3 regions of the Sporomusa aerivorans genome follow, and region 1 is predicted to be linked to each of the others. Evidence: riboswitches for the same ligand, from Rfam matches in the RefSeq annotation. Region 1 holds a riboswitch; each other region holds the start of a gene.
What was found. A riboswitch is a leader RNA that binds a small molecule or an ion and turns the genes downstream of it on or off. The one in region 1 is predicted to bind molybdenum cofactor.
Positions count from the first base shown of each region.

Region 2: another riboswitch for molybdenum cofactor. It lies ahead of moaA (GTP 3',8-cyclase MoaA); the one in region 1 lies ahead of SATMO3_RS14770 (aldehyde ferredoxin oxidoreductase family protein).
Region 3: another riboswitch for molybdenum cofactor. It lies ahead of SATMO3_RS10365 (sigma-54-dependent Fis family transcriptional regulator); the one in region 1 lies ahead of SATMO3_RS14770 (aldehyde ferredoxin oxidoreductase family protein).

Region 1 is NZ_CP156926.1:3,126,964-3,137,132, forward strand. Features, by position in the region: gene SATMO3_RS14735 (low specificity L-threonine aldolase) at 1-45, shown strand, start outside; gene SATMO3_RS14740 (dicarboxylate/amino acid:cation symporter) at 474-1,766, opposite strand; gene nth (endonuclease III) at 2,070-2,711, shown strand; gene SATMO3_RS14750 (N-acetyltransferase) at 2,768-3,220, shown strand; gene SATMO3_RS14755 (metal-dependent hydrolase) at 3,340-4,005, opposite strand; gene mobB (molybdopterin-guanine dinucleotide biosynthesis protein B) at 4,189-4,692, shown strand; gene moaA (GTP 3',8-cyclase MoaA) at 4,699-5,679, shown strand; molybdenum cofactor riboswitch at 5,750-5,858, shown strand; gene SATMO3_RS14770 (aldehyde ferredoxin oxidoreductase family protein) at 5,901-7,622, shown strand; gene SATMO3_RS14775 (sigma-54-dependent Fis family transcriptional regulator) at 7,732-9,732, shown strand; gene SATMO3_RS14780 (hypothetical protein) at 9,989-10,169, shown strand, end outside.
Region 2 is NZ_CP156926.1:1,816,881-1,827,049, forward strand. Features, by position in the region: gene SATMO3_RS08210 (DUF2064 domain-containing protein) at 1-236, shown strand, start outside; gene SATMO3_RS08215 ((Fe-S)-binding protein) at 277-1,365, shown strand; gene SATMO3_RS08220 (DUF169 domain-containing protein) at 1,385-2,335, shown strand; gene SATMO3_RS08225 (molybdopterin-dependent oxidoreductase) at 2,371-4,566, shown strand; gene SATMO3_RS08230 (4Fe-4S dicluster domain-containing protein) at 4,566-5,108, shown strand; gene nrfD (NrfD/PsrC family molybdoenzyme membrane anchor subunit) at 5,120-6,085, shown strand; gene SATMO3_RS08240 (GNAT family N-acetyltransferase) at 6,104-6,568, shown strand; gene SATMO3_RS08245 (MBL fold metallo-hydrolase) at 6,609-7,397, shown strand; gene SATMO3_RS08250 (flavin reductase family protein) at 7,443-8,027, shown strand; molybdenum cofactor riboswitch at 8,024-8,157, shown strand; gene moaA (GTP 3',8-cyclase MoaA) at 8,237-9,217, shown strand; gene moaC (cyclic pyranopterin monophosphate synthase MoaC) at 9,217-9,696, shown strand; gene SATMO3_RS08265 (molybdenum cofactor biosynthesis protein B) at 9,724-10,169, shown strand, end outside.
Region 3 is NZ_CP156926.1:2,256,490-2,266,658, reverse strand. Features, by position in the region: gene SATMO3_RS10370 (molybdopterin-binding protein) at 1-735, opposite strand, end outside; gene SATMO3_RS10365 (sigma-54-dependent Fis family transcriptional regulator) at 1,047-3,080, opposite strand; molybdenum cofactor riboswitch at 3,267-3,382, opposite strand; gene thiW (energy coupling factor transporter S component ThiW) at 3,558-4,064, opposite strand; gene SATMO3_RS10355 (chloride channel protein) at 4,149-5,483, opposite strand; gene SATMO3_RS10350 (hypothetical protein) at 5,545-5,769, opposite strand; gene SATMO3_RS10345 (L-lactate permease) at 5,808-7,388, opposite strand; gene SATMO3_RS10340 (oxalate oxidoreductase subunit beta) at 7,517-8,479, opposite strand; gene SATMO3_RS10335 (oxalate oxidoreductase subunit alpha) at 8,496-9,740, opposite strand; gene SATMO3_RS10330 (4Fe-4S dicluster-binding protein) at 9,753-10,043, opposite strand; gene SATMO3_RS10325 (oxalate oxidoreductase subunit delta) at 10,088-10,169, opposite strand, start outside.

The sequences.
Region 1 (10,169 bases):
GATGTGGATTGTGCAGTAGCGGCGATTGCAAAGGCCTTAAAATAATTATTGACTGCCATCATCCGGGTAATTCATGGATGATGGCTTTTTTCTTATAAAATAGATTTAGCCGCCCGCCTGTGCCCGTAGGGGTATAAACCCCACTTGTGGAAGTGGGCGTCTTAGAGCCGGTTAGTCGTCGGAAAATATAAAAGACCTTGGAAGCCCTGATCGGGTTTTCCAAGGTCTTAGGTCGCTGTCGTTTCGCATTGAATGCAACTTGTCACATGATTATTTTCATGAATGGGGCAGGAACACGGGGCGCTGGTATTATTTCGGTTCGTGTGCCGTACCGCAATGCTTGCATTCCAGAATAATTCGACTAAACCTGTTATACCATTATTGTTCAGTGGGGTACAGTGTCGCAAGCTAAGCATAATCATGCGTGGAAGCCCCTTTCCGATGGTATAGAGGTATTAGTTTAACTTGTTGGCTTAGTGGGAATACGTATCGGCCGACTTGGGATCAGATACCGGATTTAAGGTCAAAGTCTGTTTCATTTTTTTTACATCCAGTTCATTTTCCCATTTGGAGACAACAATAGTGGCAATGCCGTTACCGATCAGGTTAGTGATGGCCCGCCCGAGGGACATAAACCTATCGATGCCAAAAATTAAGGCCAGGCCTGCCACCGGAATGCCGGGAATGACAGATAAAGTGGCTGCCAGGACTATGAAACCGCTGCCTGTTACACCGGAGGCTCCTTTAGAGGTTAGCAGCAGGACTGCAAGGATAGTAAGCTGATGCATCAGGGTAAGCTCGGTATTAGTCGCCTGGGCTACAAAGATGGCGGCCATTGTTAAATAAATTGATGTACCGTCCAGATTGAAAGAGTAACCTGTCGGCACGACCAAACCGACTATTGATTTGGCGCAGCCCAGTTTTTCCAGTTTCTCCATCAGACGCGGCAATACACTTTCCGACGAGGAAGTACCCAGTACAATTAAAAGCTCTTCTTTAATATAGGCGAGAAACTTAAAAATACTGATATGAGCCCATCTGGCTATTGAGCCAAGAATTACTAAAATGAAGAAGGCGCAGGTTGCGTAGAAACAGCCCAGTAATTTGGCAAGCGGACCCAGTGAGGCAATCCCGTACTTGCCGATGGTAAAGGCCATAGCCCCAAAGACGCCGATAGGGGCAACCTTCATAATAATATCAACGATGACAAATAAACTATGCGAGATGTCGCTTATCAGGCCAAAGACAGCCTCGCCTTTCTTCCCCATAGCCAGTAATGCCCAGCCAAACAGAACGGAAAATAGGAGAACCTGGAGAATATCCCCTTTGGCAAAAGCATCAACAACACTGTTCGGGATAATGTTCATGAAGAAATCAACTGAACTTTGCGCTTTGGCTGCCGTGGTATACGCTGCGATGGCTTTGGTATCAAGTTTGCTGACATCGACATTCATGCCAGCTCCCGGCTGCAGCCAATTTACCAGGAATAAGCCAATAATCAGTGCAAAAGTTGTGACCACTTCAAAATAGATTAACGCTTTGGCGCCAACCCGGCCAACCTTCTTAATGTCGTCCATACCGGCGATCCCGGTGACGATGGTGCAGAAAATTATCGGGGCAATGATCATTTTAATGAGTTTAATAAAACCGTCGCCCAATGGTTTCATGTTTTCTCCTACGGCAGGAAACAGGTGTCCCAGCCCTACACCCAGGATAATGGCGAGAAAAACTTGTGTGTGCAGGGACTTGAAAAAAGATGCCTTCATGTTGATACTCCCTTTCGTCGATATTAAGTTTGAACTGAAAATGTAATACTTAGATGATCACGACCTTTCCATAATTTGAAATTGTAAGTTTTGTGTATTTAGCCACAGGGCATCAATACCCAATAAAGAGAAAATACCACAAAAAAAGGAAGATGAAAATAACAATTGCTGAAATTGACAAAAATATATTGAATTCAATATCCATTATCCGGTAGCCGGGTAAATGTTTTTATGTACTGGAGTTGCTGAGCTAAATAGGGTACAATATGTACATGATCAGATTATAAATTGGAGGCTCCGGGTGTGCGAATCACAAAAGCTGTCAAACAACAAATGCTCGAACTTTTGGAACAACATTATCAACATACAACGACTGCGCTACAGTATTCTACACCGTTTGAACTGTTAATTGCCGTAATTCTGTCGGCGCAGTGTACCGATGTCCGGGTAAATATCATCACAACACGCATGTTTCCCCAATATAACACACCGGACAGAATTCTGGAGCTTGGTCAGGCAGGTTTGGAGGAAGAAATAAGGGATTGCGGCCTTTTTCGCAGCAAAGCCAAAAATATAATTGCCACTTGCCAAATTTTGTGCCATGAATATAGCGGCCAGGTACCAGACACCTTTGAAGAGCTGATAAAACTGCCGGGTGTAGGCCGTAAAACGGCGAATGTATTGTTAAGCCAGCTGTTTGGCATTCCGGCGATCGCTGTTGATACCCATGTATTTCGTGTAGCAAACCGGCTTAAGCTGGCAACCGGCGACACACCGCTCGCTGTTGAGCAGGGACTTATGCGCGCTATCCCCCGGGATAAATGGGGAGATGCCCATCATTGGCTCATATGGCATGGGCGTAAGATATGCAAAGCGGCCAGTCCGGCCTGTACCATCTGTCCCTTACAACTGTTGTGTCCAAGCAGTAAGGTTAAAAGTAATTAATGTTGTATAAATATTATATTTGTTGTATAATAATGCAGGGGATTGGGGGATGAGCTATGATTTATCGTAAGGCTAAATTCAGTGATGTCGAAGACATCCTTAAATTAATTAATGATTATGCCGACCAGGGACTGATGCTGGCGCGGGCCCGCAACACCCTGTATGAAGGTTTGCGGGAATTTATCCTGGCGGAAGAAGAGGGAAAAGTTGTTGGTATTGCCGCTTTACATCTCGTGTGGGATGAACTGGGCGAGATTCGGGCGCTGGCTGTGCACCCCAGCAAGACTAAACTGGGAATTGGCCGGCAAATTGTTGAAATGCTAACCGAGGAAGCTAGGGAGCTGGGGGTTAAAACTCTGTTTGCTTTAACCTATCAGCCCGGATTTTTTGCTAAGCTTAATTTCAAGGAGGTACCTAAGGAAAGCGTGCCTCATAAAATGTGGAAAGAATGTATCAATTGCCCCAAGTTTCCTAACTGTGATGAAATCGCAATGGTGAAAGAACTGTAACAGCAGAGTTGCGCCGTTCCCAGGCTTAAAGGCGCAGGTAGTTTTACTCCAAATATATTTTCGTATAAAAAAATCGTCCGTAGCAGAAGCTGCGGACGATTTTGTCGCTAGTAAGAAAATTACAGTGTAATGCTCTGACCAGGGGTCAAGATATGTACAGGTATGTGAAAGGCTTCCACTTTGGCTTTGAATACCTCAGGCGACTGCTCAATTACCGGCCAGGTATTATAGTGCATAGGAATGACAGTGCCTGGCTTAAGCATTTTGGCAGCTTCTGCAGCATCATCCGGTCCCATGGTATAGTTATCGCCAATTGGTAATAAGGCATAATCAATTTTCTCCAGACGGCCTAAAAGCTCCATATCGCCAAATAGTGCGGTGTCACCTGCGAAATAAACTGTCTTGCCATAGAAATTGACAATGAAACCGGCCGCATGGCCGCCGGGAACGCCCGCGCCGTGATAAGCCGGCGTTAGCCGCACATAGCCGAAATCAAAGGTTCGTTTTCCTCCCAGATGCATACTTATGTTGACGCAATTCTGTTCTCCCACCAAGCCTGCCAACTCGGCGGTTGCTATGACTGTTGCGCCGGTGCGCTTGGCGATCGCTACAGTATCGCCAAGGTGATCCCCGTGCCCGTGGCTGACAAGGATGTAGTTGCATTCAACTTCGTCAGCCTTGGCAGTTGCCAGGGGATTGCCGGTTAAAAACGGGTCAAACAGCAAAGTGGCAGTGCCGTTAGTCAGAGAAAAACATGCATGGCCATAAAAGGTTAAAGTAGTCATAGTGATACACCTCCAAAAAGAATCAATTGAATTTAATATAGTATTTTTCCGATTAACCATAAAAAAATCCTGCCTGGTCAGGAAAAAAGTAAAGTATAATGATTTGCCAGGAAGGTTAATCGGTAAAAATGGAGAATTTTTAAAAATATCAATCATTTCTACCGGCAAAAGGGGCGACTGAAAATGATCCCGATATTATCTGTAGTAGGACGTTCAAATAGCGGCAAAACCACATATCTGGAGAAACTAATTACCGAGCTTAAAAAGCGTGGTTATAAAATAGCGGTAATAAAACACCATCACAGCGATTTTGAATTTGATAGGCCGGGAAAAGATACCTGGCGGCACGCGCAGGCCGGAGCCGAGGTCGTTTATCTGGCATCCCCGCATAAAGTGGCTATGATTAGAAAGACTGACCAGGAACTGCCTCTTGACCAGATTGTTAGCAGCATTGACAATGTAGATATAATAATTACAGAAGGCTATAAAGCGGAAAACAAACCCAAGATAGAAGTGTTTCGCCAGGCGGCAGGGCATTTGCCGCTTGGTTCTAAGCCTGAGCTTTTAGCGGTGGTGGCAGATACCGCGCTTTATGAAGGTGTGCCTCACTATGCGCTTGATGATGTAGCCGCTATGGCAGATTTTTTAGAACATAAAGTGCTAAATAACGCTAATTTAAAGGACTGATTATTTATGCATGACGGACATAACCGGCAAATAAACTATCTGCGGGTTTCGGTAACTGACCTATGCAATTTTCGCTGTGTTTATTGTATGCCCGAACAAGGCGTGAAATTGTTAAAGCATGATGAAATTCTCTCCTACGAAGAATTTCTGCGGGTAATTAGTATTGTCGGCCAACAGGGAGTAAGCCGGGTCCGGCTTACCGGCGGCGAACCGCTGGTCCGGCGTGGTATTGTGGAATTTATTCGCAATATTGCCGGATTAAAGCTGATAACTGATCTGTCTATGACAACAAATGGCAGTTTATTGGCCGGAATGGCTGTCCAACTCAAAGAGGCGGGTTTAACCAGAGTAAATATTAGTTTAGATACAATTAACCCAAAACAATTTTGCAGCATTACCCGAGGCGGCAATCTTAACGATACGCTCCAAGGGATTGAAGCCGCTTTGCAGGCAGGGTTAACACCTGTCAAGCTTAATGTTGTGCTTACTAATATAGTAACTGAGCAAGATATTGCCTATTTCGTCGATTTGGTACATCGCGAGCCGGTTTCGGTTCGCTTTATTGAATATATGCCGATAGGTGAAAATCAGGTCGGCCGTGGGCCAAGTATCGATGAGATTAAAACAACAATTAACTCTTTCGGCCGGGGAAGTCTGAAGCCTACACTTGATATTCGCGGTAATGGACCGGCTAAATACTTCTATTTGCCGCAGGCTAAAGGATCATTCGGGTTTATAACGCCAATTTCCGAGCACTTCTGTAGCGTTTGCAACCGTATCCGTCTGACTGCCGATGGCAAGTTTAAGCCCTGTTTATTATCCAACCAGGAGATTGATATTAAGGCGGCACTTAGGAGCGGTGCAACCGATGACGAGATTGCCCGATTGTTTTACAATACAATTGCGGAAAAACCTCAGGGACATACATTGGCAAGTTCTGACAGCCAAACAACATTTTTTCGCAAAATGTCGCAAATTGGCGGATGACTTTTTGAAATTTTCACTCCCTTTTTTTAAAAAAAGAGAAGGAATATTTGACATCTAGGAGAATATGTATTACTAAGATGAGTTCCGAGTCAGTGTTTCCGTAACGGAAGTATTGACCAAAGGGCATGGAGAGTAATTTTCATGCCTGCCTTACGCAAAGGAAGTCTGTGTGCAGACTTTCTTTTTTTGTTTTTCTAAACATAATTAAGGAGGAGATTTTTGTGTTTTACCGTGTTAACATGGCCACTCTGGCAGTAACCAAAGAAGCGGGCGAACAGTACAAAGGCTTGGCTGGGCGGGCACTTACCTCCCGCATAGTAAAAACCGAAGTGGATGCCAATGCCCATGCACTTGGCAGGCTCAACAAACTAGTTCTTGCACCGGGCTTTCTAACCGGCACTTTTGCCCCCAACGCCGGCCGGATGTCTTTTGGCGCCAAGAGCCCGCTGACCGGAACTATCAAGGAAAGTAATGTAGGCGGTTTTATCGGCCATAAGCTGGGCCGTTGCGGCGTAACGGCCATTATTGTTGAAGATACAGCATCAGACGATAAAATGTACACAATAGTAGTTACAAAAGACGGGATAAAATTAGAGGAATGCCCCGAACTGAAAGGACTTAACATTTACGATGCTTCTGCCAAACTGCAGCAAAAATACGGCGCTAAAGCCGGTATCGCCACTATCGGTACTGCCGGCGAGAACAAAATGGCTTCCGCCTGTATCGGAGCAACCGACCAGGATGGAGAACCTACCCGTCAGGCCGGCCGCGGCGGTCTGGGGGCAGTCATGGGCAGCAAAGGCTTAAAAGCGATTGTCGTTGATGATGCCGGTGCAGCCAATATACCTTTTGTTAACGAAGAGGCATTCCGGGCCGGCGCGAAGAAACTGGCAAAAGCCCTTACTACCCATGCTGTTACCGGTCAAGGCCTGCCGACCTATGGCACCAACGTACTTGTCAATATATTAAACGAAGCCGGTGGTTTACCGACCAGAAACTTTACAGAGGGACGTTTTGAAGGCGCTAATGATATTAGCGGCGAAACTATGTATGAGACCATCAAAGCCAGGGGTGCCAATCCGACTCACGCCTGCTCGCCCGGTTGCATCATCCGCTGTTCACAAACCTATAAAGATAAAGACGGAAAAATGATTACCGGCGGCCTGGAGTATGAAACCTGCTGGGGTTTTGGCGCTGATCTCGGTATCAACAATCTGGACGATATTGCTTATATGAACCGGCTGTGCGACGATTATGGCGTAGACACCATTGAGATGGCTGTAACTCTGGGTGTGGCCATGGAAGCCGGTGTAGCAAAGTTCGGTGACAGTAAAGCGGCAATTGAACTGATTCATGAGATGGGCAAAGCAACGCCGCTTGGACGCATTTTAGGCGCTGGCGCGACTGTTACCGGTAAAGTGTATGGTGTAAGCCGTGTCCCGGCAGTCAAAGGACAGGGTATTCCGGCTTATGATCCTCGCGCCGTTAAAGGCGTGGGTGTGACCTATGCAACAACTACGATGGGGGCTGACCATACTGCCGGCTATGTTGTAGCTACTAATATTCTTGGTATCAGTGGCAAAACAGATCCTTTGGCAGCTGAGGGTCAAGTAGATCTGTCCCGTAATTTCCAAATAGCCACTTCCTTTATCGATGCTACCGGTCTCTGCCTGTTTGTAGCTTTTGCAATCCTGGATATTCCTGAAGGGATGGAAGGCATAGTTGAAATGTGTAATGCCCGCTATGGCTGGAATTATACACTTAATGACTATCTGGAAATGGGTAAAGAAGTGCTTCGCGATGAACGGGCTTTTAACAAAGCGGCTGGCTTTGGCGACGATTCTGATGATTTGCCTGACTTTTTCCGGCATGAACCGCTCAAGCCTCATAATGTGGTCTTTGACATCAGTAAAGAAGAACTCAAGCAAGTATTTAACTTTTAAACTTTTCTTGGCTGTGAGCCCGACTATTGGTCGGGCTCACTATCTGATCTTTCCTTACAAATTATAGAATTAATTGAATAAATTTACTGATGCAAGCCGGAGGGGCGCTATGCTTACTCATTTTGAGCAGGATGATATTCTTCTTATCTGGAAGGAGTATATTTCAGGGGAAAACTGGATGCCTTCCATCCGCCAACAGATAGTTGAATCTTGGACTCGCTGTGAACAGGCAGGTGTGAACCCGTATAACCATGAACTGCAAAGTAAACTTGATGAAGCGGCGCTGCACAGGACACTTGTGAAAAAGCAGGAGCTAATTACCATTGCAGTCCCGTTTATGGCCAATCTTTATGAATTTGTGCGTGGGTCCGGTTTTGTTGTTGTTTTGAGCGATGAGCGGGGTTATATATTGGAGATGTTCGGTGACGAGGATATGCTAAATAATCCAAGAACCAGTAACTTTTTTCATGGCGCGTGCTGGCGAGAGGAAGAAGCAGGTACCAACGCCATCGGAACAGCACTGGTGCTTAAACGGCCTATTCAGGTTTCCGGTGCCGAGCATTACTGCCAGAAACATCATTGCCTGACGTGCTCAGCTGCCCCGATACTTGATGATTGTGGACAAATTATCGGAATTTTGGATATGTCAGGCCCGTTTGCCTTGTCGCACATGCACACACTGGGAATGGTTGTGGCAGCCACCGAAGCAATCATGGCGCAAATTGATATCCGCCGTAAAAACCGTGAGTTGATATTAGCGAATAATCGCTCTATAGATATTCTGAATTCGTTATCTGACGGGATACTGATGATTGATGCAAGGGGAGTTGTAAATCAGCTAAATCCTGCCGCCCAAAAAATATTTAACAAAAATGAATCAGATATACTGGGCATGTCTATTGACGGTATATTTAACGGCAAAGCAGCTGCAATTTGGCGGATGCTTAATGCCAAGGAATCTTTTACAGATATCGAGATAATGATAGAAACAAGAAACAGTACTATTCATTGTATGGCGTCCGGGGAGCCATTGTCCGACGAACAGGGAAAGGTTAGCGGCGGAGTGCTTATCTTACGGCCTATTAAAAATGTGAAAAACTTGGTCAACCGGTTTAGCGGCTACCATGCCGCATTGCAGTTTAGCGACATTATCGGCGACAGTGCGGAAATACATGAGACAATACGAATAGCTTCGCTGGCGGCTACTACGTCCTCGAATATTCTGTTACAGGGGGAAAGTGGCACCGGCAAAGAAATATTTGCGCAAGCAATCCATAACCGCAGTGAATGTCGCAAAGGTCCTTTTGTTGCCCTTAATTGCGGCGTTATTCCGCGGGAACTTATTGGCAGTGAACTGTTTGGTTATGTTGAAGGCGCATTTACGGGAGCTGCCCGGGGAGGAAAGCCAGGTAAGTTCGAATTGGCTTCAGGCGGTACTCTTTTTCTTGACGAAATTGGTGATATGCCGCTGGAACAGCAGGTAGCCCTGCTCAGAGTACTGCAGGAAAAAAAGCTTACCCGGATTGGCAGCGATAAAGTTATACCTGTGGATGTACGGGTTATTTGTGCAACCAATAAAAACTTGCCCAAAGAAATTGAGCAGGGTACTTTCCGGCAAGATTTATATTATCGCCTGAATGTCATATCGATAACTATACCGCCGCTGCGTAACCGGATTAAAGATATTCCGCTGCTTTTTAAACATTTTATGGACAAAATTGGCCGGGATCGTAGCTGCAACTTTTATGTTGAGTCACAGGTTCTGGAATATTTGGAGCGGTATGCTTGGCCAGGCAATGTGCGGGAATTGCAAAATGTTGCCGAACGTGCTGTGAGTTTGGCGGAAGCGGGAGAAATTACTGTTGCCCATTTGCCTTCTGAGGTATATATAGCACCGCCATTTTATGTATTACAAGCCGGCTTGTCACTCTGGACCAACGAAGCACGAGACCGCGAACAGCGGCAACAGCTTATGCACAAGGCGGAAAGACAGCAGATATTGACGCTTTTATCCAAGCATGGCGGAAATATCAGCGTTGTGGCCCGGGAATTCGGGGTCTCCCGGAACACGTTATATCGAAAAATGCGTTTATATGCAATCGAAAACTAATAAAGGCTTTTCAACAGAAAAGCTAATGGAAACCCAAGGCGTAACTTTCCTTATTTGTGAAAGTTACGCCTTTATTTTGTCTGTTGAGTGTATGTTCAGGATATTTTCCATATAATACAGGATACCGGCTAATCGTACAATTGAAGGAAGTGAACAATATTTGACCCGGGTAAATTCAGAAATTCCGACACTATACACTATTGTTACACCTATTCGCTCGGTCGCTTTTGCCAATCATTGCGTCTGGGTGGAAAAGATGAAAAAGGATTTATATACAGGCAGCGAATGCGCAATTTATTATGAGCCTTATCCAAATCAGGTGTATCCATTTACCGTTGATGCAATTTTCGTCGAAATTGTAGTAACCAGGACAAGTTACACGGTTGCGGGATTTGCCGTATTTCCCGATAAGTCGCGTCGGGAAATGCGTATTGAGG
Region 2 (10,169 bases), 1.3 Mb from region 1:
GGATAACGGCGCTGGATATGTTAGTTATGAAAGCTGTACAAGAAGAAATTCCTTTTGGTGTGGTAGAAGCCGCGCCGGATGTTGATATTCCGGTGGATCTGGCCAGTATGATTCCGGTTATTAGGGCGCTTGAGCTGGCAGCACGCTATGAGAAAAGCATCCAGGTGCCGGTAAACACGTTAGCCGTCTTAACGCAAATCGGCCTGGAAAGCTCAGCTTTGCCGCCAAACCGTTAATTGCGTGACTTTAACAATCTGAATCGATGGTGAGTATTGGATGAAAGCAATAGACGACAGCTGCCTGGAATGCGGGCAATGCGCCGAGAGTTGCCCTTTGCTGGCTGAACTGGGGCAGTCGCCGCTGCAATTAGCGCGGCAGGGCGTTGACGTGATGGCGGCATTTAGCTGCTCCTTGTGCGGTGCCTGTGAAGCCGCCTGTCCGCAAAGGTTAAATCCGGGGAATTTGTTTGCCGCCCGCCGTTATGAAGCGGTAGAGCATGGCGAAGTTGACATAGCTGATTACCGTTATCTGTTTCCGGACCGCACAAACAATATTATGAATACATATCGCCGTCAATTCGGCATTGACTACCAGGACGTGCAGGGGCAGGAAGGTGCCGGGACATGGTTTTTCCCCGGCTGCACCCTGCTGACATATTCGCCGCAATTAACCCGGGCTGTCTTTTGCCGCTTGCAGGAGAGCTTGGACTGCGGCGGAATATGGACCGACTGCTGCGGCAAGCCGCTACAACAGCTGGGGCTAAAGCGCAGGCATGATAGTATGCGGGAAAGTTTGCAAAAATTCCGGCAGGCACATAAGATCGACAGACTTATTACCGCCTGTCCCGGCTGTTATTATGAATTGCAGGAAGTCTTCAAAGAGAGTGAGCTAATCATTCAGACAGTATATGAAGCTTTGGACTTTACCCGGCGGGCTTTGTCCGGTAAAAAGATATGCACAATCCATGATTCCTGTCCAGACCGGTTTACCGGCAAATTTGGCAGTCAGGTGCGGCAGGCATTGAAGCACTGCGGCTTCAGGCTTGCGGAAATGAAGCACAACAAAGAAAAGGCCATTTGCTGTGGCAGTGGCGGTCAAATCTCTCATTTCCGGCCTGATTTTACCGAGCAGCTTGTGCAGGTAAGATTAGCTGAAGTCCGGGAGTCGGCTGCCGAAGTACTGGTAGGTTATTGTCTTAGCTGTGTTTTGAAGTTTGATAACCATGGTTCGCCCATTCCCGTGACTCATGCCTTGAATTTGTTGCTGAACGAAAGTGAAGATTACCGGGGAGCCAAAGACCGGGTTGCCAGGATGCTCAGCGGCACTGACGGGGAAAAAATTTGGCGAGAAATTATGGCAGATTGACGGAAGGGAGATCGCGACATTGAAGTACAAAGAACTAGCTGCTGTACTAAACAAAATGCTGACACTCAGGTGGTCGCCGGTGGCGGTAAAACTGTTAAAACCGGGCGAAGAAGTCCCGGCGAATGTATATGAGCCTTCCGTGCCGCTGAGGCATTGTCAGGCCATTACGATTGCCAGGCGGGGCAACAGTCTGTATATGCCGCCCCGCAAACACGCCTGCCCGGACGGCGCGGCCATTATGGGTTTGATCCCGATGTCGCCGAAACTCAGGTCAGGTGAACTGTACTTATTATTTAAAAAGTTACCGACGATTGAATGTGCGCAAAAAATGATTGCCTCCCGTCAGGAATTCGAACCGGGTATTTATCATGCCACTGTGCTGGCGCCGCTGGAAGAGGCGGAATTTGAACCGGATGTAGTTATCTTTACTATTTACCCTGAGCAGATGATGTGGCTGTGTTGTGCGGCCAGCTACGCCACCGGCGAGCGGCATACCTTTCATACCTCCGGCTACAATTCAACCTGTGCCGATCTGACGGTGCAAGTTATGAAAAACCAAGAGATGAATATCTCCTTTGGCTGTTATGGAGCCAGAGCAATAAGTGATCTTAGTGATTTTGAAGCCTATATGTCAGTGCCCTTTAAGCAATTGAGCACATTGGTGGAGGCGCTAAAGAAACTGGCTGTCAAAAGCATTCCCGAAGCCCGGCGCAAGATTTATATGCCGCCGGTTATAGATAAAACAGCCACTCCGGGCGATACAGCGGCTAACCAAGTCGAGCTTCGCATCGATGAAGAGCGTTGTACCGGCTGCGGGTTATGTGAGGCATTTTGCCCGGAAGCCGTAATTAAAATGACCACGGTCAATGATGCAGCCAAGGCAAGTGCGCCGACAGCCAAGAACTGCTGCGCCTGTTATACCTGTGTCGGTCAATGTCCGCAAAAAGCCATACAGCTGACTGTCAGATAAAAACAAAGAACATTCAAAAAAATGGAGGATAGAGGATGAGCGAAATCAAAAAAGCGGCATGCCATTTCTGCCACATGAATTGCGGTATGTTGGCAACAGTCGAAAATGGAGCAGTTACCAAAGTAGTGGGAGACCCGGAGCATCCTTTTAATGCCGGGGCGCAGTGTCCCCGGGGAGCTTCGGCCTTAGATCATTTGAATCATCCGAACCGGATTAACTACCCGCTGAAACGGGTAGGCGAGCGGGGTTCAGGCCAGTTTAAACGTGTATCCTGGGAAGAGGCCTTAGATGATATTGCGGCACGTTTAACAGTTTTAAAAGAGCAACATGGCGCCGAGACCATTGCTACTACCGGGGGAACCAACCGAACCGACGATTTTGCCCGGAGACGTTTTTTCAATCTTTTAGGCAGTCCTAATGTTGTGCATACAGCGCCTGTATGTTGGATCCCTACCTTTCTCACCGAGGCCTCATCCTACGGCTGGTGCGCTTCTGAACCCGAAATAGCCGGCGCAAAATGTATTGTTTTTTGGGGCCATAATCCCGGCTCTTCTTACTTGCCGGAAATGCGCGGCTTGTTAGCGGCTAAAGCTAACGGAGCCAAAATTATCGTCGTTGATCCTAACTTTACTGAGTCAGCTTCGAAAGCGGATATCTGGCTGCCGTTAAAACCAGGTTCGGACAACGCTCTGGGACTTGCCTGGCTGAACGTTATTATTAATGAAGGCTTATGTGATTATGATTTTGTTTACAATTGGACCGAGGGCTTTGAAGAATTAAGTGACAGGGTACAGGAATACACGCCCGAGTGGGCAGCCGAAAAAACCGGTCTTTCGCCCGAATTGATTATTGAAACTGCCAGAATGTATGCGATGAGCAAGCCGGCTTGTATCGTTTGGGGAGTTGCTGCTGACCAACTGGGAAGAGGTAGTGCGGCTTCAGCGCAAACACGCGTAGCTCTGCGGATTATTTGCGGTAATTTAGATGTTCCGGGCGGCGATGTCATGCCCGGCCCTCACCCGACCTTTATTACTGACTGGGAAATGGAATTAAACGATATGCTGCCGGAAGAGCAGCGGGCGAAACAATTGGGGTCAGATCGGTTTAAACTGAATTCCTGGCCGGGCTATAAACTCTTAACCGAGAATATGCTCCGTGTATGGGGTAAAAGTATCCCGGCGGAATGGTTCTGTGAAGCCAACCCTTCGTCACTGTTTAGAGCCATGGCGACAGGTGATCCCTATCCGGTAAAGGCCTGTATCACCTTGGCCAATAACCCGCTTGTATCGTACGCTAACTCCAAACTCGTTTATGAAGGCTTAAAGAATCTTGATTTTTACGTTGTGATGGAGTATTGGATGACTCCGTCGGCTATGCTGGCTGACTATGTTTTGCCGGCTGCAGGCTGGTTGGAAAGACCGGTTATGACTACAACGTATGGGGTTTCTGACTGGTTGATTGCCTCTGAGAAAGCCATTGAGCCGATGTATGAACGTAAGTCTGACACCGATTTCTGGGCTGAACTTGGGCATAGAATGGGGCAAGGCGAATATTGGCCCTGGAAATCGGATGAAGAAATATTTAAATACCGTATTGATCCGATCGGCTTAGAAGTTGATAGCTATGAAGAATTTGTTCAATGCTATCGGATGCATTTTGCTGAGCGTGATTACCGCAAATTTGAAACTCGTGGCGTAGCTACGGCTTCAGGCAAAATTGAATTAAAAATTTCCCTTTTTGAGCAACTCGGTTATGATCCATTGCCTCATTATGTTGAGCCGCCGTTTAGTGCAGAAGCCAAGCCGGAGTTAGCCAAAGAGTATCCGGTAACTCTCGTGGCCGGCGGTGGTTTTATGCCTTTCTTCCATTCGGAACACCGGGAAATAACAAGGATCAGACTATTACGGCCCTATCCACGGGTGGCCATTAATCCGGCGCTGGCCCAAAAGATGAACATCCAGGAAGGCGAGTGGGTTTGGATTGAAACGCCAATCGGCAAGGTTAAGCAGACCGCTTTTATTACCACAGCCGTAGCCCCTAATGTTATTCAGGCAGAACGTGGTTGGTGGTTCCCTGAAAAGGAAATGAAAGCTCCCAGCTTAATGGGTGTATTTGAATCCAATATAAACGTATGTGTGGATGACGATCCGGACACTTTAGATGAGCTTTGCGGCAGCTTTTGCTCTCGCGGCGTTATGTGCCGGATTTCGAAAGTGGAGGGGAACGACTAATGCATTGGGGAATGCTAATTGATTTAAAAAAATGTGCTGGTTGCTATGCCTGCACGATTGCGTGTCAAAATGAAAACAATTTACCTTTTGATATGAAATATTGCAAGGTTGCCAAAGTCGGGCCAATTGGGGAGTACCCGAATTTAACGTCCTACAATATTACCTTAGGCTGTATGCATTGTCAGGAGGCTCCTTGTGTTGATGGCTGCCCCACAGGTGCCAGCCATCACCGGGAAGATGGCATAGTGTCTATTGATCCGGAAAAATGCGTCGGTTGTCTGTTCTGTATGGTGGTTTGCCCTTACGGCGTACGGCAGTTAAATGAGGAAAACGGCGTTGTGGAGAAGTGCACCATGTGCTTCAGCCGGCTGGAGGAGGGCATGGTCACACGCTGTGTGGAAACCTGCCAGTTAAAGGCCCGGCATGTCGGTGATCTCGATGATCCGGACAGTGAAATTGTCAAGCTGATCCGCAAAAATAATGCGCAGCCGTTGTACCCGCATTTAGGAACGAAACCATCAGTTTACTATATCATGCCATAGGAGGGGTTAGCATGGAAAAGCAGCAAGAATATTGGGCAAGTCTGCCGGCGTGGTATTTTTTCCTGGCCGCAATGGGGGCCATGATGTTTGTCACAGCTGCAGTGACCGATTTATTGGGAAATCCCATCGCCGGACAAATTAACGGCTGGGTAAGTATCGTAGCTTTTGTTATGGCCGCTTTTGGCGCGCTGCTATTATTGGTGGAACTGACCCATAAGAGCAGAGGGCATTTGGTAAACGCACGCCCCTTTGCCTCGGTCATGAGTTTTGGTTCGTTAGTACAAAGTGCCTATATTCCTTTGGTATTTTTGTACGCAACCTGTTTCTTCAGTTTTGTTCCCTGGGCGGGAATCGGCTGGCTCAAAGCCATCCTGGCTGTGGTGGCCATTATCACCGCCTTACTCTATGTAACGTATCCGGGAATCGAGCTGGCAGAAGCCAAAGGCCGGGCATTTTGGAACGGCGGCGGTTTGATCGGCGTTTTCCTGATTAACGGTACGGCAACCGGGATGGCGGCGCTCCTAATCATGCTGATGGTGCTTGGCCAGGCCGATAGCGCTTATACCGCGACCATCCGCAATCTGTCGGCGGCAGTGCTTGTTGCCCAGCTCTTTACCGTGCCGGGCTATGTACTGGGGATGAAACTGTCTTCGGCCGAGGAGGCGCGCCGCGGAGCCGCCAAGCTATGGAACGGTGAATTCAGCAAATCCTTCTGGCTGGGAATTGTCATCCTGGGAACCTTGGTTCCGCTGGTATGCAATCTGCTCTTTAGCTCGGTATACTGGCTGGTTATTGCCGCTGTGCTGACACTTATCGGCGGTATCAGTTTCCGCATTGATTTCCTGCGGGCAGCGGTACGGGTGACCTTGCCCGGCGAGGAACGGGAAGAAATGAGCCGCAAAGAGATTGCCCAACTGGCTATGACGCTGGAAGGCTGCTGGCAGGAAAAGGCTCGCTGGCTCAACGCACAAAAATAAAGCAGAGGTATTACTACTATGCACACCAGGATCGAATTTGCAACAAGTCAAGCTGAAGATGAGCTGCAGGAATTGTTCACAGCCTATGGTATGAGCATGGCGGGTGATGTCGATGAACACATCGTGGTAAAACAAGATAATAAAATTGTGGCGGGAGCCATGGTGGCCCAGCTTGATAACAGTCTGTATCACATTTTGCTGTTTGCCGTGAGGATGGATGCCCGGTCGCAGGGGGTAGGCAGCCGGTTAATGCAGGCCATGCTGCGTAATCCCGGACGATACTGTCAACCCCCCGGGGAAAGCAGTGACGCTTCCTATCAGGTTACTACCGTGGCCCGGGGGACAGCGGTACCGTTTTATGAACAAAACGGCTTTATCGCCTGTGATTTTTCGGAACTGGCATACCCCTTTGATACGCAGTGCACAGGTTGTTCTGACAAGAATAGGTGCAACCCGGTGGCCATGATGTTTGCGCGTTCATGAGCGCAGTACAGACAAATCAGCACAGAGGAGCGAGCGGAATATGGAAACAAATTTTGTTATCCTGGGAACCGGCGCGGGGCCGGGATTGCCATCCTTCTTTTGTGATTGTGTAGGCTGCCGGGAGGCCAGAAGTAATCCGGCTTTAGCCCGGACCCGCAGCGGTGCATTCCTGGATACCGGCACAACCAAGATACTGATTGATACTTCACCGGATCTTAGGCAACAGCTTATCCGCGAGCAAATCAGACAGGTTGATTACGTTTTTCTTACTCACTGGCACTATGATCATTTTGGTGGTTTGGGGGAACTGGAATATTATGTGAAACTGGTACGTCACGAACCTATCCCGTTGTTTTTACCACCAAGTGCCGTCCCGCAATTTACGGCCGCTTTTCCTAATTTGCGCGAAGTGTTTTCCGTCCGGGCGTGGGAATTTAACAAGCCCTATGGTTTTGGCGAGGTAAGTCTTATGCCTTTGCCTGCCAATCACGGTATAGAAACGGCCGGTTTTTTGGTTAGCGCCAAGGGGTGTCAGTTGGCGTATTTTCCGGATACTGCCGGCTTGCCGGCTGAAAGCGCAAAAGTGGTGGTCGGTGTTGACTGGCTGGTGTGTGACGCCACTTTCCATGGCGAGAACTGGTTTCCTCACGCCCATATGTCCATCGAAGAGGCCATTGCACTGGGACAGGAAGTAGGCGCTGGAACTACCATCCTTACCCATATGGCCATACATTACAGCCAGCCGGTTGCGAACAAAGAATTGCAGGCTGAAGCCACCCGGCAGCCGCAGGTAGCGGTTGCCTACGACGGTATGCGCATCAGGCTGTAGCAGCTTAGAAGCAGATACGGTCAGAACCCGAAAGGGGAGAATACCATGAAAAAGTCGCTGGGATCAAAGCCATGGGCGCTGCCTTCACCGGTATGGGTTGTTGGCACCTACGGGGACGACGGCCAGCCAAACATGATGACCTTGTCCTGGGGCGGCATCTGCTCATCAGACCCGCCGTGTGTTGCCATCTCGGTGCGGAAGTCGCGTTTGACATATAGCAACATAATTAAGCGCAAAGCTTTTACCATTAATATACCATCCAAGCAGCACCTAACTGCGGTTGATTACGCCGGGATTGCTTCAGGCAAGCACGCCGATAAGTTTTTGGCCGCCGGCCTTACCCCAATCCAAAGTGACCTGGTGCAGGCGCCTTATGCCGAGGAATTTCCCCTGATATTGGAGTGCAGGCTGCTGCATACGGTAGAAATTGGTGTCCATACTCAATTTATCGGGGAAATTCTGGATGTTAAAGCTGAGGCAGCGGTGCTCAATGAACAAAAATGCCCGGTTATAGAACTGATCAATCCGATTATTAGCACGGCACCGGACCGTAAATATTATGAAGTGGGCGGCTGTCTGGGGCAAGCCTATCACACCGGTTTGAAAATCGTGGGCACGAAAATTAAATAAAGATTGGTACTCCGAGCTGACTGACCTAACGGCATTCTATGGTCAGTCAGTCTGAACCGGCTGGTTCACGGGGCAGCGGGAGAAATTCCGCTACCTCCCATCTTTGGAAAGGAGGCGTTTCATGAGTTTTTTCAAAGAACTTCTGTGCGCTTTCGTCACAGAAGTTTTATTTTTGACTATTCATTTAGCAGTAAGGGGAGTGAATGTCCGTGTTTGATAGTTATGCCAGAGAAATTGACTATTTACGTGTTTCGGTTACGGACAGATGCAATTTGCGCTGTAAATACTGCATGCCGGAAGAGGGGATTGAAGATATTGGGCATACCAATGTACTGGCATTGGAAGAGATTTTTCGACTAGTCCGTATCGCTACCCGGGTTGGCATTCGTAAAGTGCGGTTAACCGGTGGCGAGCCGCTTGTCCGCAAGAATATTACCAGGCTTATTGCGCAAATTGCCGCACTACCCCAGATGAAAGAGGTTGCTATTACCACTAACGGAATTTTGTTTGCCGACATGGCTGCAGAACTCAAGGCAGCGGGTCTCAAACGGGTCAACTTCAGTTTAGACAGTCTTCGCCCTGAGCGGTTTCGCTATATTACCGGCCGGGGATCGATGGAGGATGTTACGTGTGCTATTACTAAAGCGCTGGCGCTCGGGATGGCGCCGATAAAAATCAATACTGTCGTCATGAAAGGGATTAATGACGATGAAATCCTCGATTTTGTCAGACTGGCGAAAGAAATGCCGCTCCACGTGCGTTTTATTGAGTTCATGCCGGTAGGTGATTTACCGTTTTATAAAACTGACCGGATGGTTACGGTCAGTGAGATAAAAGAAATTGTCGGGCAGCAGTATAGCTTGCATAAGAGCTTAACTGTGCAAGGCAACGGACCTGCCAAATGCTATCAGATAAATGGCGGTTTGGGTACGGTTGGTTTTATCAGCGCCATGAGTGACCATTTTTGCACCGAGTGCAACCGGATTCGTATGACAGCCGATGGCAAGCTGCGTGGTTGTCTGTTCGGTAAGCAGGAACTCAACCTGAAACTGGCCTTGCAGAATGGCGCCAGTGATGAAAAAATTGCGCATCTCTTTAGCAAAGCCATCAGGGAAAAACCTAACCGCCACTACATGGGGGAAGGCTGGGGCGCCGATAACAAACGCAAGATGTACCAAATAGGAGGATAATGATGGAGTTTACTCATTTCAATGATGCCGGGTATGCCCGCATGGTGGACGTTAGTGCCAAAACAGATACTGTGCGGATTGCTGCGGCGCAGGCCGTTGTGCGTATGCAGCCGGCTACGCTGGCTGCCATCAGGAGCGGTGGTATAAAAAAAGGTGATGTGCTGGGAGTTGCGCAGGTGGCCGGCATCATGGGCGCCAAGCAGACGGCCGGTGTCATTCCCATGTGCCATCCGCTAATGTTAAGTTCAGTAAATATCTCCTTCGACATCAATGAACCGGCTTCCAGTATAACCATTAACTGTGAGGTGAAGACAACCGGCAAAACCGGTGTGGAAATGGAAGCTATCAGCGGCGCCGGTATTGCCGCTATGACCATTTATGATATGAGCAAAGCCATTGACCGCTGGATGGAGATTACGGATATCAAGCTGTTGGAAAAATCAGGCGGGAAAAGCGGTCATGTGAAGCGCGGGCAATAAAGAGTAAGGTGTTCCAAGGAGGCTAAGATGTACAAAACAGCCATTCTGATCATGAGTGATAAAGGGGCCCGCGGCGAGCGCCAGGATTTGAGCGGTAAACAAATTAAGGAATCGCTGGGGCCTAGCTATAGTGTTGAGTATTATAAAATTATTCCGGATGAAAAAGACCAGATTATGGCGGAAATGCGCTATATCTGTGATCAATTATCGCCGGCGCTCTTACTTACCTCAGGGGGAACCGGTTTTTCCAGCCGCGATGTGACGCCTGATGCCACCAGGGAAGTGATTGAAAAAGTTGTGCCGGGAATACCGGAAGCCATCCGTTATTACGGACTGCAACAGACACCTAAGGCTATGCTGTCACGGGCTGTTGCCGGCATTCGGGGCAAGACGCTCATTATTAATCTTCCCGGCAGTGTGAGAGGCGTGCGTGAATCGCTGGCGGCTGCACTGCCGGCGCTGGATCACGCACT
Region 3 (10,169 bases), 870 kb from region 1:
ATCGGGGTCCACAGACATGCCACCGGTAGTAACAATCATATCGGCCCCCTCGGCAAGCAAGCCATGAATGGCTTTCACAATCTCAGAAACATCGTCAGGCACAAATACCTGCCTTAAAACCGAACTGCCTAACCCTTCAAACTTCTCAGTAAGCACAGGGCCAAAACAATCTTTTATCCGGCCGTGATAGATTTCACTGCCGGTTGTCACAACGCCGACTTTGTATGGTAGTAACTGCTTTACCATTACTACCGGCTGATAATCAGTGCATATCTGCTCAATTCTCTGCAGTTTCTCCGTGCCGATTACTAAAGGAACGATTTTACAGGCTGCAATTTTCTTGCCTTCAGTCACCATCTGATTGGAGTGAAGGGTAGCGATTGCAATTTGCTCAATATCATTAATCCGGTCCAGTGCATCGATGTTGACTTTAATCAACCCGGTCCTGCCGGCCTTTATTTCCACCTTCCCCTCGGCTGCCTCTGCCAGCACGACGCCAGGTCCGGCCACTGCTTTGGCAAATCTGGCTGCGGCTTCATTCTCATGCAGGGTCTTATCATTTACTTCCCAGACATAGATGTTCTCTTTGCCAATGTTAAGCAGTTTATCAATGTCTTCTTTACGAATTACATGCCCTTTTTTAAAAGCTCTACCTTTTCTCTTTCCCGGAATAATCTCGGTAATGTCATGACAAAGTACCATGCCTTCAGCCTGGTATACAGGTATTACTCTCATGGACCGCCCTCCTTAGCTAAATCTTATCTGCGTAACCATCGCCTTACCACCTGTTTGCTATACCTTTAGAACGCAAGATTCATACCAACCTTGCGAATCCTACATAAATAAAAAATACGGTCCCATCAAGTATACTGTCAAAGCACGAGCCGCAGAGCCTCTAATTAATCAGAAAAATTTCACAGTATATCAAAAAAAAAGGAAGAATCAACCGGCCTTTGTCCAGTTGATTCTTCAAAATTATGTAATCTGCTCCGTTAAGTGTCCCACAAGTGTCACTTTTATGTGACACTTGTGGGACACTTTATGCTTTAGTTGTAGATAGCGTACTGCTTCATTTTCCGGTATAAGGTATTACGCGACACCCCCATGGACTTGGCCGTCAAACTGACATTGCCCCGGTGACTGGATAGCAGAGCCACAATTTCCTGGCGTTCGTTTTCCGCCAGGTAAACCCGGCGCTGTTCCCGCCTGCAGACAGATTCCGGCCGCGTATCATCCGGACTGTTTGCAACTATGCCTGCTACACTCGCCGGTTGCCGGTTACAGATATCCTGCGGCAAATTTGCCAGCGTTATAAGCTGACCTTCTGTCAGGCTCACAATCCGCTCCACTACATTCTGCAGTTCACGTACATTACCCGGCCAGCTATAGCGTACAAGCCGTTCAATGACTTCCGGACTAACGACAAGTCTCCGGGACTGTTTATCTAACTTTTCCAGAAAATGATTAAACAAGGGGACAATATCTTCCGGGCGTTCCCTTAAAGGCGGTATGGTAATGGAGATAACATCCAGCCGGTAATACAGATCTTTACGGAACGTTCCTTTTTCCACTTCTTTCATTAAGTGCTTATTTGTAGCGCAAATGACACGCACATCAATGGGAATTACTTTATCACATCCGATTCTGTTTACCTTTCGTTCCTGTAATACCCGTAATAAGGCGACCTGTTGTTCTAGCGGCATATCGCCAATTTCATCCAAAAACAGGGTTCCGCCGCAGGCCAGTTCGAATTTTCCCGGCTTGCCGCCACGTTTGGCGCCGGTGAAGGCACCATCGCCGTAGCCAAACAGTTCACTGCCAATCAGTTCCCGCGGTATAGCCCCGCAGTTAACGGCAATAAAGGGACCGGCGCGCCGGTCACTGCGATTATGAATAGCCTGGGCAAAAATCTCTTTGCCAGTGCCGCTTTCCCCCTGGAGCAAAACATTCGCCATCGTTGTCGCAGCCAGCGAGGCTATCCGGATAGCTTCCAATATAGCCTTGCTTTCACCGATAATGTCACTAAACTGCAGTGTCCCATAATGCCCGATAAAGCGGTTAACTAAGCTCTGAATCTGTTTTATCGGCCGCAGGATAATAACACCGCCGGTAACAAAGCCTTGTTCATCGGTAACCGGTTCCCCTGAGGCCAGGCAATGACTAAGCCCCTGACCGGTATCAAGCATAATTTCCACATCAAGACAGGATTCTTTACATTTCAGCATTCTGCGAATAAAGGTTTGTTTCGTCCCCAAGATGCTCTCCACCTGAACCCCCGGCTTGACTTCCGGTTTACCCAAATCAGCATCAAGTATCTTTTGGGCGACAGGATTTAGTTCGCTGATAACACCGTTATTATCAACCAGAATCACACCATCGGACATTGTGTTAAATATATTTGTCAGGCGGTGATTAATTACTTTTAGTTCATTATTCTTTTTGCGGATGCCTAGTTGAGCCATAATCGCCTCAGCAGCTGCAACAACCATTCCCAGCGTATGCAGATGCGCGGCCGTAGATTCCCCGGAAACATCGAGAATCCCCAGAAGATTTCCCTGCGCATCGAGAATGGGGGCGGCGGAACAAGTCAGACAGTGGTGTTTGCGGCAATAGTGTTCCGAACCTGATACCTGTATGGGCCTCTTTATTACCAGAGCTGTACCAATGGCGTTGGTGCCAGCCTCTTCCTCACTCCAGCTTGCCCCCTGAAAAAAACTGACTGTTATCGGGTTAAGCAAAGTGTCTTTGTCTCCCAATATCTCCATAATATATCCGCGTACATCTGTCAGGCAAACTACAAAACCGGAACCGGTTACAATCTTATACAGGTTTTCCATAAAAGGCTTAGCAATTCTGATAAGTTCCTGATTCTGCCGCAACATAACCTGAAGGCTAGTGTATTCGAGCTGAAGATGTATGCGATTATCAGTCGGGCTCACCTTGGCCTCACGGCATCGTATCCATGATTCCAATATATCTCGTCTAACGGCATACTTATAGTTTTTATCCTTATTTTTTAGCGGTGACGTAAACCTTAGCCATCCGGCCAGCGTGCCATCAAAATTATTCTCAGCATACATAGTCACAAAAAAAACACCTGCCTGTCTTAAATTTACTCAACAAGGTGCGACTGTGAAAAAATAACATACGCGCGAAAAAGATCTAAAGAGCGAGGCCGATGTAGCCCTTATCCAGGCAAAAGTTATACTTTACTTTCTATCAGGATAAAGAAAAAACAGGACACGCCAGAAGGATGAGCGCCCTGTCTCCATCATGCACTGACTCCTTTCCGCAGCGGGAGGTCGTCCGGTTTCCCGGAAAACCCATCGATCTGATGGTCATAGTTTCCATTAGACCCTCAGATTTGGAGTTACTGAATATTCTATTTATTGTTTTATATATATTCGTTACTTAGTCGTAAAATCCTGCATTTTCCAAATACCTTTCCATATTTTTGTAATTAATTTAAATTACTTTTTTCCTTAGTAAGCCAAACAAAAAAAGCTTTCTATTTCTGCAAATTAGAAAGCTTTCTGAAAACAAGCCACCGTCCGAAATTAATCAGCCCTGTCGCCAATATTAAGTTTTTTGGTAAGTACTGCCGGAATGGCTGTTTTATACAATACGTAGGCAATAATACTACCGCCTACTGTGCTGACCATAAAAGGAACAATAAAGAAGAACCCTCCGGCTGATGAGCCAATAAAATATTTAGCTATAGGATAGGCCAGTAATGCGCCGAAAATGCCGGTTCCAACGACTTCACCAATAATGGCGCCCCAGATGCTATGCGTTCTTTGATACATCATGCCAGCCAGAGCCGCCCCTACCATACTTCCGGGAAAGGCCAGAACGGAGCCAGTGCCCAAAATATTACGCAGTAAAGCAATGCCGAATGCGGCTGAAACGGAATATCGCGTGCCTAAAAGTACAGCCAGCAGGATGTTAATTACATGCTGTAACGGAAAGCACTTAGCGACACCCACCGGAATATAAACCAAATGCGCCGATAATACGCCAACAGCCATAAAGATAGCGGTATACGCCAGTTTCCTAATTTGCATATTGTCCAAACTTCCTTTCCGGGAATTTGCTTATCCTCTTTTTTCTAAAGCGTTACTATGCCCATACGCAATGACAGCTAAAAGTTACCTGTCCCTGCTGTCTGTATTCTCTTTGTTACAACATCTTCCTGCATTGATTTTAGCATTAATTGCTAAAAATGCCTTTTTGGCCTCACGCCGGGCGCATCTAACTGTTTTCCCCTCGTCATCACACAGAAAGGGAACCTTACCGGAAAAAATTATTTGACTGGGGTAGACACTTCGGTGCCCGGCGACTAAATAACTGATTAAACAACTCACCGCAGTATACGGCAGCACTTCACCGCCAAAAAGCTCGGCACTCATAATCACAGCCGCTACCGGAGTATTTACAGCTCCAGCCAGTAAAGCCGCCATACCAATGGCGGAATAAACGGACACATCGAGGCTTCCTAAAATCTGCCCGAACAAATTGCCGGTTGCCGCCCCGACAACAATAACGGGAGTGATAATGCCCCCTGTTCCACCGCAGCCAAGCGTTATGCCGGTTGTTACTGTTTTCCAGAAAAAAGCAGTCGCGGCTAAGTTTTGGCCGTTGATACCGGCCTCAAATAATTCCAAGCCTAAGCCCAGATACAGCGGACTAATAAAATAACCTACCAAGCTCAGCAATATACCGCCAATAATGGTATTTATATATTGAGGTAAACGCCAGCAGACAAACAGCTCTTGCCACCATTGAATACTCTTTATAAAAAGCACAGCCACTGAACCACAAACTAGTCCGAGCAAGATGGCCTGCACCACCAGCCAGCCACCTGCTGCAACATAAACAGGCTGATAAAAATAAGCGACCCCCAATAGCTGGCAGGTTAAGTAGGCTGTCACTGCCGCCAGAAAAGCCGGATACAAAGTATCATAGAGCAGCTTGCCGATAAACAGCACTTCTACACCAAAAACAGCACCGGCGACAGGTGTCCCGAATACACAGGCAAATCCAGCACATAAACCGCAAATAACTATTTTGCGGCAATCATTATTTTCAATATTTAGCAATCGTGCCCACGCCGACGCAAGAGTTGCACCCAGTTGGGCGGCGGGTCCTTCTTTGCCGGCCGATCCGCCTGCGGCAATAGTAATAACAGTTGCCCCCATTTTTGCCGGGATTCCGGCTAAGGAGAGCTTACCATTTTGGCGATGAATGGCCTCAAGGACCATATCGCTCCCGCCGGCACTGTGAAAAGCCAGCAGATTAACCAAAACACGGTTTAGTAACAGAAAAACGGGTAAGAAAAAATAGTAATATTCCATCTCTGACCAAGCGCTGATAGACCAGGACAGCAGTCTTAAAAAAGCGGCTACGCCGGCTCCTACGATAACTCCGGTTGATATCGCCAGACTAGTCCATCGCAAAATATAGTAAATTACACTTATAGTCACCGGCATACCTCCCTTTGAGTAAGAAATAAGGAAATGCCGCAACAGCGGCATTTCCCCTCCATTATTTCTTTGTAACCAGTGGCACCAGGCAGGACAGAGTAAATATCAGGTACGACAAATTAATCATTGTGCTATTGTTGGTGACTCCGCCCTGATGCGCGAGATAAAAGCCAATCCAAAATCCCCAGAAGGCGGCATTCATAAGCGGGGCACGATATTTTTTCCGCCAGGATACCGGCGCTATGACGACTGTAGGATTGGTATTAGGCGCAGGGTTTGCACTCATTACAATACCTCCTTTGTATAATTCATACGCCTTTTAACCTAAGGCAAATCTTTAAACAGCATGTAGGCAAAGATCCAGGCATTTATGCCCACAAGCAGCGAAATAATTATACAATAAGGTATTGTCCGGTTCATGACCTCGCTTTCACGGCCGTCAAGCCCAACGGTAGCCGAACCAATCAATACTTTTGACGGGGCAATGGAGCAACCGACTGAACCGCCGACAGACTGTACGGCGCACATAATAACCGTACTGATCCCCAATACTTTAGCCGTCTCATACTGCAACGCGCCAAACATAACATTCGAGTTTGTATTGCTCCCGGTCAGGAAGGCTCCCAGCACACCGATAAATGGTGAAAATACCGGGAATAAGATGCCTGTCGATTTGGCAATACCCTGAGCCAGTAAATTGGTCATTCCTGTATCATTCATGATTAGGGCCATCATAACCATGCTTGTGATCCCGATACTGGTGGGAACACATTGGGAGATAGTAGCCTTGAGCGCTCCGTCAAACGCGCCCTGCTTCCACTTGCTGGTCGCTTTGAAAATCATAAATGCGCAGAATGCCGCAAAGAGCAATAGTGGCGCCGGGTGGGAAAAAATATTAATTTTGGAATACATTTTTTCCGCTTTTACAGCAAAGCCGGCAGCCGTCGTTATAGCCGGATAATCCAGTCCCCAGGTATATGGGTTGAAAATACTTGCTATTGATTTGATCTGCGTCATAATACATAAAGTAATTAGAATATAATAAGGAGAAAACGCCAGATGAAAGCCCATATACGGCTTTTCATCGTCTTCTTTAGTTCCATCGGCTTCATGACGGTAAATGGTTTTAGCCAAAATGGCCATTGTCCCACAGCCGAAGAGCGCCGGAATTAAGGTCGCTAACTGAGCCGCGCCCAGCTTATTCATAAACCAGCACATGAAGGCCATTACAGTACCTGTTATCAGTACTGCCGGCAAGCCTTTTTTAACAGCAGGGAACCCGCCATAGATATGGCATACCGCAATGCCGGTAGCGTAAATGGGAATAGCAAACAAGATAGCCATCCACGGTCCGATAATATCCCCTGGTATCTTTGTTGCCAGTTGGATAGTGTAGTAAGACGAACCCATGGAACCAAAACTTATTGACCAGGAATGACCAACTAGACAGGTAGCCGCAGCAACAGCCGGTGAAAAGCCCATAACCAGCATAATTGGCGCGACTACGGCCACAGGTACGCCGAAACCGGCTATTCCCTGCATAAAGCTGGCAAAACACCAGGACATAAGTAAACACTGCAGCAGTTTTTCTTCGGTAACTTTAATCATGGTATCACCAATTACTTTGATAGCACCATTCTTATCAACAAAATTGTAGAGAAAAACCGCTCCCCAGATGATCAGTAACACATACAGTGACATAGCCATACCTTTACTATTTGCCAGAGCTAAGAGTCGCGGGTCGCCGCCAAAAGCAACCAGTCCGATGAATACTGCCGTAAACCATGAGACTGCTCCAGATTTTGGCGCACCCCAGTTGAAAAGTAAAATAGTGGATAGTAATACTAAAATAGGTAGGAAAGCAAGTATCCAGTTTGTAAAGGTTAAGGCAACACCCTTATCCATACAACCGTGCCTCCTTCCAATTCCTGATTTGCGTGCCGGTCGAGTCCTTGCATTAGTAAGTCCCTGGTTCCTTTTGTTCATAGCGGAACCAGGGACTTATGGCTTAACGCCTATTTACTTGTGACACGCTAGTTAGCTGGCGGAAGCGGTACTTCCATACCCAGCGCTTTCGCACGGTTATTGACAAACCCCTGAATTGTGGCCACATGTTCAGGCTGCAGGTGACAGAAGCGTTTTTGGGTTTGGAGATACTCGTCAACAGGCTTAAGAGTCTTAGGAGCAATATTGAATTTCTTGTTGGCCCAGTTGCCATCTTCAACTTCATAGAGATTCCACATGCCGGTATCAACTGCCAGTTTTGCAATCTCGATTGTCCGATCGGCAGGGAAAGACCAGCCCTTCGGACACGGAACATGCAGGTGGACAAAAGCCGGGCCATCCTGTGACAGACCTTTGCGAACCTTATTCATCAGGTCGATTGGATAGCCGATGGAAGCGGTCGCGCCATATTTAAGATATGGATGGCCGCCGGCACAGAATATTGGCATCGGATCTTTCAGGTGATGTTTCTTGGCTTCCGGGATAGCCGGACCAGCCGGAGTGAACATAGTGGTAGCGCCATACGGAGTTGACGGCGAAACCTGAATACCGGTATTGGCATAAGATTCGTTGTCATACATGACGCAAAGAACCTTATGTCCGCGATAAAACATAGCCGACATAGCCTGAAGACCGATATCAGAGCAACCGCCGTCACCGGCCATTACGATAATGTTGGGGTATTCGTCCTGAATTTTCCCCTTCTTAATCATCATCCGGAAAGCTTCGGCAATACCGGAAGCCACGGCACCGCCGTTGGTGATTTGGGCATGGGTCCAGGGCACGGCCCAGGGACCGCAGGCATAACTGGTATTGGCAACATACATGCAGCCAGTTGGACCAATAAAGATAGTATTTTTACCGGCAGCTTTGGCTACCAGGCGATATCCGAGAGCCGGGCCGCAACCTGCACAGGTACGGTGTCCGGGGACATAAGTGTCCACAAGATCCGTTGTGTGTGCAATGGACTTAATTAACTCAGCAACTGCCATCGTTTACTCCTCCTTATTATTTACTGGGGGCAGCTTCGGCTTTAGCAGCATTAATCTGGGAAGCGCCTTCATGATAATCATTGAAATTAACCCAGGTACCGGCCTGAATGAGCTTACCGGTCTTGAGGGTTTCCTTCATCATTTCGGCCATGGCGAAGAACTCTTCGTGAGTAATGGTCTCGCCGCCCAAACCGGAGGTAAAGCTTTGCAGGATTGGTTTATTGGCAACTTCGGACATCGCGGCTTTCACTTCTGTTGAAAGAACACCGCCGGCGCAGGGAGCGCCATAGGAAGTACCAGTGTCCACGATACCGGCGACTTTAAATTTAGGCAGAATTTGCGCCAATGCTTCATCCGGGAATGGACGGATCCAGCGAAGTCTGCACATGCCAACTTTATAGCCTGCTTCACGCAGATATTTGATAGCGCTGCGGCAGGTTACGGCGTGAGCGCCCTGGAGCACAAATACCATCTCGGCATCTTCAGTCATATACTCTTCGACAAACGGAGCATACGTCCGGCCAAATATTTTGGCAAACTCTTCGGTTACCTGAACAATTTTTTCTTTAACCTTGGTCATAACCACATGGCGGTCCCACTCCAGAGGAGGTCCCATTTCCGGCTCAATTTGCGGTCCCATAATAACGGGATTCTTGACGTCAAGACGGAATTTAGGATTAAATTTAGGCAGGAATTTATCAACTTGCTCTTGATCAGGCATTTCGTAGTCCTGAGCAATGTGAGTAACAAAATAACCGTCCATGGCTACGACCTGCGGCAGCATAATTTCAGGATCTTCACCTATACGGAAATATATCAGGCTGTTATCCAATGATTCCTGGGCATCCTGCGCCCAGCCATAAATCCAGCCGTTATCGCGCAGGGTCAGGCAATCAGTATGCTCGGAACCAAAGTCGCCGGGGGGATCCAACGTACGGTCGCCAATAAGGGCCTGGATCGGACAGCGGCTGCCGGCAATTGGTGAATACGTTTCAAAAGCATAAGTTACGCCTACACCGGAAGTACCGGTAGTGGCACGGGCGCCAGCCATGGAAGCGCCATGAGCAATACTGAACTGCGCATGCTCGCCTTCGCCATGAACCATTTCGCACTGCATGGTTCCGTTAGCAATACGCTTTGCTAATTCAGCCATAACCGCAGTATACGGGCGGATAGGATAGGATGCTGAAACATCGATATCGGCAAGCTGCCAAGCGTCGGCAACCGCAGTTAAACCTGTACCTCTTTTCTTAATCGGCATCTTATTCACTCCTTAATCATCAAAATCAAGTTCAGGCACGCGACTTACGGCTCCTACCGGACAAACGTTGCTGCAAATACCGCAGCCTTTACAATACTTTAAGTTAAAATCGATTCCGCTGTCCTTAGAGTAATTAACACAGGCATCAGGACAAAAAATATAGCAGGTTTTACACTCGGTGCATTGCTCTTTATCAACGACTGGACGGAGATACCGCCAGTTCCCGGTAATCATACCCTCGTTTTCTTTCTGAGGGGAAGGAACAATAGCCGCAAATGGCACTTGTTTATAAACTTTTGCCATGGTTACACCTCCTCAAAATTTACCTTTACCAGCATCAAAACCACCTATTTCCATTCAAGCTCCAGTTTGCTCGGATTTACAGGGCAGCCGGCTTCACCGTTACAAAAAGGCAATATAACAACTCTT